2 regions of the Rhodococcus sp. T7 genome follow, and region 2 is predicted to be linked to the other one. Evidence: riboswitches for the same ligand, from Rfam matches in the RefSeq annotation. Region 2 holds a riboswitch; the other holds the start of a gene.
What was found. A riboswitch is a leader RNA that binds a small molecule or an ion and turns the genes downstream of it on or off. The one in region 2 is predicted to bind glycine.
Positions count from the first base shown of each region.

Region 1: another riboswitch for glycine. It lies ahead of gcvP (aminomethyl-transferring glycine dehydrogenase); the one in region 2 lies ahead of gcvP (aminomethyl-transferring glycine dehydrogenase).

Region 1 covers NZ_WXYH01000363.1:32,300-35,708, reverse strand. Annotated here, with positions in the region: gene gcvP (aminomethyl-transferring glycine dehydrogenase) at 1-1,961, opposite strand, end outside; glycine riboswitch at 2,136-2,259, opposite strand; gene MLGJGCBP_RS37805 (MerR family transcriptional regulator) at 2,328-2,948, opposite strand; gene MLGJGCBP_RS37800 (bifunctional nuclease family protein) at 3,229-3,409, opposite strand, start outside.
Region 2 covers NZ_WXYH01000055.1:88,700-92,108, forward strand. Annotated here, with positions in the region: gene lipA (lipoyl synthase) at 1-918, opposite strand, end outside; glycine riboswitch at 1,249-1,340, shown strand; gene gcvP (aminomethyl-transferring glycine dehydrogenase) at 1,463-3,409, shown strand, end outside.

The sequences.
Region 1 (3,409 bases), on a different contig from region 2:
TCGTACACCCCGTGGGTGGACGGGTAGGTGATCATGATCGCCGCGAGGCGCTCGGCATGGTCCGCGATCTTCGCCCGCAGATCGTCGAGGTCCACGTCACCGTTCGGGCGGCACGCGACGACCTCGACGCGCATCCCGGCCATGACCGCCGATGCGGCGTTGGTGCCGTGGGCGCTCGACGGGATGAGGCAGGTGTCGCGGTGATCGTCGCCGCGGCTGAGGTGGTAGTTGCGGATCGCGAGCAGTCCGGCGTACTCGCCCTGGCTGCCGGCATTCGGCTGCAGGCTGACCGCGTCGTAGCCGGTGACGGCGACGAGCCAGTTCTCGAGATCCTTGATGATGCGGAGAATTCCCGGGGTGTCTCCGGTGGGCGCGAACGGGTGCAGTCCGGCGAACGCGGGCCAGGTGATCGCTTCCATCTCGGCGGTGGCATTGAGCTTCATCGTGCAGGAACCCAGCGGGATCATGCTGCGGTCGAGTGCGATGTCCTTGTCGGACAACGCCCGGAGGTAGCGCAGCATCGCCGTTTCGGTGCGGTACCGGGTGAACGCCTCGTGCTGCAGGTAGTCGGATCCGCGGAGCTGCGCGTTCGGGACGGACGTGCCCGCCTCGGGGACCACGGCGCCGTCACCCCCGAACGCCGCCAGCACGCGGGCGACGTCGTCGTCGGTGGTGGCCTCGTCGCACGCGACGGCGACGTGATCGGCGTCGACGAACCGCAGGTTGATGCCGGCGTCCTTCGCCTTCGCCACCACATCCGCCGCCCGGCCGTCGACACGCACGAGGATCGTGTCGAAGAAGTGCTCGTGTACGACGACGGCGCCGGCCTTACGGAGGGCGGCCGCCAGGGAGTGTGCCGTGTTCGCCACGCGCAGCGCTATTGCCTTCAGGCCCTCGGCGCCGTGGTAGCTGGCGTACATGGCCGCGAGAATCGCGAGGAGCACCTGCGCGGTGCAGATGTTCGAGGTCGCCTTCTCACGGCGAATGTGCTGCTCGCGGGTCTGCAGCGCCAGCCGGTAGGCCTTGTCACCGTCGGCGTCGACGGAGACGCCCACCAGACGCCCGGGAAGCTGACGTGCGTGCTTGGTGTGCACGGCCAGGTAGCCGGCGTGCGGCCCACCGAAGCCCATGGGGACACCGAACCGCTGGGTGGTGCCGAAGCAGGCGTCCGCACCGATCTCGCCGGGCGGGGTGAGGAGAGTCAGCGCCAGCAGGTCCGCACCGACCGCGACCAGTGCGCCGCGCTCGTGGGCTGCGGCGATCACGTCGGTGTAATCGACGATGCGGCCGGACGCGCCGGGCATCTGTCCGAGGACGCCGAAGAAGTCGCCGTCCGGTAGGCCCGCGGACAGGTCGGCCACCACGATCTCGATGCCGAGCGGCTCGGCCCGGGTCTCGACGACCGCCAGCGTCTGCGGGAACAGGTCGGCGTCGACGACGAACCGCGGGGACTTGCTCTTGCTCGCCCGGCGCAGCAGGGTCATCGCCTCGGCGGCGGCGGTGGCCTCGTCGAGCATCGACGAGTTGGCGACCTCCATGCCGGTCAGGTCGGCGACCATCGTCTGGAAGTTGAGGAGGGCCTCGAGGCGGCCCTGGCTGATTTCGGGCTGGTACGGCGTGTAGGCCGTGTACCAGGCCGGGTTCTCGATGATGTTCCGGATCAGAACCGGCGGGGTGAGGGTGTCGTAGTAGCCGAGCCCGATCATGGACGTCGCCACGGTGTTCTGTGCGGCGAGTGCGGACAGTTCGGCGAGCGCCTCGTGCTCGGAGACCGGTGCGGGCAGGGCGTCGAGGCCGTCGGCGATGCCGCCCGTGACCCCGTCCAGGATGACGGCGGGAACGGCCTTCGACGCGAGGTCGTCGAGCGACTCTGCTCCGACCAGTTCGAGAATGTGCGCGAGTTCCGCAGCGTTCGGGCCGACATGACGATCGGCGAATGTACGGCTTCCAGCGTCGATCACGACAACTCCCAAGCAGTTCGGAGGATCAGGACACGCCCCGCTCTGCGGAACGCCCCTCCCCCTCTGTCGCCTGCTCGGGTCGAGCGCCTGAGAGATTCGGTACCGTCGTTCGCGTGCGAAGACGGCCCTTTCCCCGTGGGCGGGTGGGTGCTCCCACCGCTTTCCAGAGGCGTCGGAGCCCGCACGGTCCTGTTTGCCTGAGAGATTGACGGGGAGGTGTTGCTCCTTCGGCGCCCGAACTCCCGCAAGCACGATGCTGCTGTGCATGCAGTGCCCGGAACTCTCCCGCACGGCGTCGACGCACCGCCAGTCTATGTCACGAGCACAGACAGCGGCGCAACCAGCGCCGGGCTCCGGGTCTGCGGTCTAGCCGGTCTTGCGGCTCGCGCGGTTCTTGCGCCGCGACGCCAGCTCGTCCTCGGGGCTCTGCTCGCTCTCGCCGCCGTCGGCGCGCTCTGCCGGGAAATCGGCGATGGTGCCGGTCAGTTCGCGCATTGCACCACTGACCGCGATGCCGAACACACCCTGCCCACCCTGGAGCAGATCGACGACTTCCTCGGCCGACGTGCACTCGTAGACCGTGGTCCCGTCCGAGAAAAGTGTGATCTTGGCCAAGTCCCGCACTCCGCGCTTCCGGAGGTGGTCGACGGCCACGCGAATGTTCTGCAAGGATATTCCGGTGTCGAGCAGACGCTTGACGATCTTGAGGACGAGGATGTCCTTGAACGAGTACAGCCGTTGGCTGCCCGACCCGGCCGCGCCGCGGATGGACGGCACCACGAGGGACGTGCGAGCCCAGTAATCGAGCTGACGGTAGGTGATTCCCGCGATCTGGCAGGCGATGGGAACGCGGTATCCGACGAGGTCGTCGGGCACGGAATCGTCCGGGAAGAGGCCCGGCTGGATCTCCTCGGAGCTGAACTCGGGCTCGGCAACGTTGTCGCCGGGCGCAAGATTCAGCGCATTCTCCTGCGGCCGATCTCCCACTGACTACTCCCTCTCACATGTTGCACTGAACCCGACGATCAGTGCGCCTGTGACGCGCGTCGCCAGTGTCCGCGGCAATCCGCAGCACATCGAGCGGCGCAAGCGCCACCAGTGACATCGAGCTAGTCCGTACCCTGAACCTACTCAGCGTACGCCCGATACAATCTGCAGGGCAGAAAATCACTGCACCGAACGCTATGACTCCGAGGAGACCGGGTCAACGCAACGCGCCGGAGGAACCTCAACTGTTACTGCTGGACGGCTCTTCCGCTGGAGAAACCTAGCCGTCGGTCGCCTTGAAATCGTCCGGCGACACGGACTCGAGGAATTCCTTGAACTTCTCGACCTCGTCCTCACGCTCGTCGGGCATGACCAGACCGGCCTCCGTGAGCACCGCTTCCTCGGCGAAGATCGGAACCCCGATGCGCAGTGCGATCGCGATGGAGTCGGACGGGCGCGCC
Region 2 (3,409 bases):
GACGGCGTCGGCGTGCAGGCGGCCCGCCCGGTAGGACGACCGCACGAGCGGTCCGGACAGGACGCCGAGGAATCCGATCTCGCGGGCGACCCCGTCGAGCATCACGAACTCCTCCGGTTTCGCCCACCGCTCCACCGGATGATGCCGGGCCGAGGGCCGGAGGTACTGCGTGATCGTGATCAACTGGCAACCGGCGTCGTGCAGGTCACGGAGCGCCTGGATCACCTCGTCCGTGGTCTCCCCCATCCCGAGGATGAGGTTCGACTTGGTGATCAGACCGTCCTCCCGCGCGCGGGTGATCACGTCGAGGGAACGCTCGTAGGTGAACGCCGGCCGGATCCGACGGAAGATCCGGGGAACGGTCTCCACATTGTGTGCCAGTACCTCCGGGCGGGTGTCGAACACTTCGCGCAACTGCGCGGCGACGGCATTGAAATCCGGGATCAGCAGTTCGACGCCGGTGCCCGGGCACAGTTCGTGAATCTGCCGGACCGTCTCGGCGTACAGCCAGGCGCCGCCGTCGGGTAGATCGTCACGCGCCACACCGGTGACGGTGGCGTACCGGAGGCCCATGGTCTGCACCGATTCCGCGACCCGCCGGGGTTCTCCCCGATCGAGGGCCGCGGGACGGCCGGTGTCGATCTGGCAGAAGTCACACCGCCGGGTGCACTGGCTGCCGCCGATGAGGAACGTGGCCTCGCGGTCCTCCCAGCATTCGAAGATGTTGGGACATCCGGCTTCCTGACACACGGTGTTCAGGTTCTCGCGCTCGACGAGGGCGGCGAGAACCCGGTATTCGGGGCCGGTCCGCATCTGCACCTTCATCCACGACGGTTTGCGTTCGACCGGGGTCTGGGCGTTGCGGACTTCGAGGCGGAGCAGGCGCGTGCCTGCCGGGGATACAGGGGCTGTAGTCATGGAGGAACTCCTACGACCGGACGAAACCGGTCGGTATGCGACGACCCCCGGCAGCACGGCACGGGGGAAAATGAGGGAGAAGGCGAGCACACGACGACAACCGTTGCACTCGAGGCTGTCTGGGCTCTCATCGATCGGCGTGTGCGGTCACGTCCGAGCGAGGATCAATCGAGGATGCCAAATGACGAGGCGTTTTGGCAATACGGCTCCGCCACCCGTGCGCCTTTCTGGTAGCGGGAACAACCAGAAAGGCGCACGAGCCCGAAGGGCCCAGGAGACAAACCGGCACCGCCTGTGTACTGTTTGGCCAACCACAACTGAAGACGCCGTTGACGCGCAGCGGGAGAACCTCCTTTTCGGAGGCGCCGTAGGAGCAACTTCCTCCCCGGGAATCTCTCAGGCCCCAGTACCGCAGCGTAGAGGCAACTCTGGAGAACAGAATCGGCCGCAAGGCCGGTACTTACCGAAGGTGAAGAGCACGCCGCGCAAGCGGTACGCCCAAACTCTCAGGTTTCAGGACAGAGCGGGGAGGTGCCCCCTGTCGATGTCCGGTGCGGTCCGGACTCAACGAAACCGGAGTCACCTCGTGTCAGTCGAATCCCGTCACGCGCATCGCAGCGCGCCTCTCACCAGCGATTTTCCGTCACGCCACATCGGCCCCGACGCTTCCGCCAGCCAGCGCATGCTCGGCGCTCTCGGTTACGACACGCTCGATCAGCTCATCGATGCCGCGGTGCCCGATCAGATCCGCAGCTCGGAGGCCCTGGACCTGCCGGTGGCGCGGTCCGAGCAGCAGGTGCTCTCCGACCTGCGGACGCTGTCCGAGCGCAACGAGACCCGCGTCCAGATGATCGGCCTCGGCTACTACGACACCATCACGCCTGCAGTTCTGCGCCGCAACATGCTCGAGTCGCCGGCCTGGTACACCGCGTACACGCCGTATCAGCCGGAGATTTCCCAGGGCAGGCTCGAGGCGCTGCTGACGTTCCAGACGGTCATCGAAGACCTCACGGCCCTCCCCCTCGCCGGTGCGTCCCTGCTGGACGAGGCCACCGCGGTAATGGAGGCGGTGCTGCTGATGCGGCGCGCGAACAAGGCGAAGTCGGGGACGCCCCGCGTGGTCGTCGACGCCGACTGTCTGCCGCAGACCCTCGCGGTGGTGTGTGGCCGGGCCAAGTCGGTGGGCATCGACGTCGAGGTCGCCGACCTGACCGACGGTCTTCCGGACGGTGATCTGTTCGGCGTCGTGTTCCAGGCGCCCGGCGCCAGTGGGCACGTGCGTGATCTGGCTCCGCTCATCGCCGCCGCCCAGGAGCGTGGCGCCCTGACCACGGTCGCGGCCGACCTGCTGTCGTTGACGCTGCTGACGCCGCCCGGTGAGCAGGGTGCCGACATCGCGGTGGGATCCGCGCAGCGTTTCGGGGTGCCGCTGTTCTTCGGTGGGCCGCACGCCGGTTACATGGCCGTGCGCGGCGGGCTCGAGCGCATGCTCCCCGGCCGACTCGTCGGTGTGTCCGTCGACGTGGACGGGAAAACCGCCTACCGGCTGGCACTGCAGACCCGCGAACAGCACATCCGGCGCGACAAGGCGACCAGCAACATCTGCACCGCGCAGGCGCTCCTCGCGAACGTCGCCGCCATGTACGCCGCATATCACGGCCCGGAAGGGCTGCGCGCCATCGCGACTCGGGTACACGCACACGCGACGGCCATCGCAGGCGGCCTCCGCACGGCCGGACACTCGGTGGTCCACGACAGCTTCTTCGACACCGTGCTGGTGCACGTTCCGGCCGGGGCCCGCGACGTCGTCGACCGCGCCGACCACGCAGGCATCAACCTGAGGCTGGTCGACGCGGACCACGTCGCGATCGCCTGCGACGAGTGCACCACCGACGAGATCGTCGACCGCGTCCTGTCCGCGTTCGGCGCCCGAGTCGAGACGGCAACGACCTCCGCGCTGCCGCAGTCGCTGCTGCGCACGTCGAACTACCTGCAGCACCCCGTGTTCCACGAGCACCGATCCGAGACGTCGATGCTCCGCTTCCTGCGCGCGCTGTCGGACAAGGACCTCGCACTGGACCGCACCATGATCCCGCTCGGCTCGTGCACGATGAAGCTCAACTCCGCCGTGGAGATGGAGCCGATCAGCTGGCCCGGGTTCGCGTCCATCCACCCGTACGCCCCGGTCGAACAGACCAGCGGCTACCTGCAGCTCATCCGCGGCCTCGAGCGGTGGCTGGGTGAGATCACCGGATACGACCGGGTATCGTTGCAGCCCAACGCCGGATCGCAGGGCGAACTGGCCGGGCTGCTGGCCATCAACGGCTACCACGACAGCCGCGGCGATCACGGACGCGACATCTGCCTCATCCCGCAGTCCGCGCACGGCACCAACGCCGCCTCCGCGGTACTCGCCGGCATGCGGGTGGTGGTGGTCGCGACGGCGCCGAACGGCAACATCGACCTCGACGACCTGCGCGCGAAGATCGCG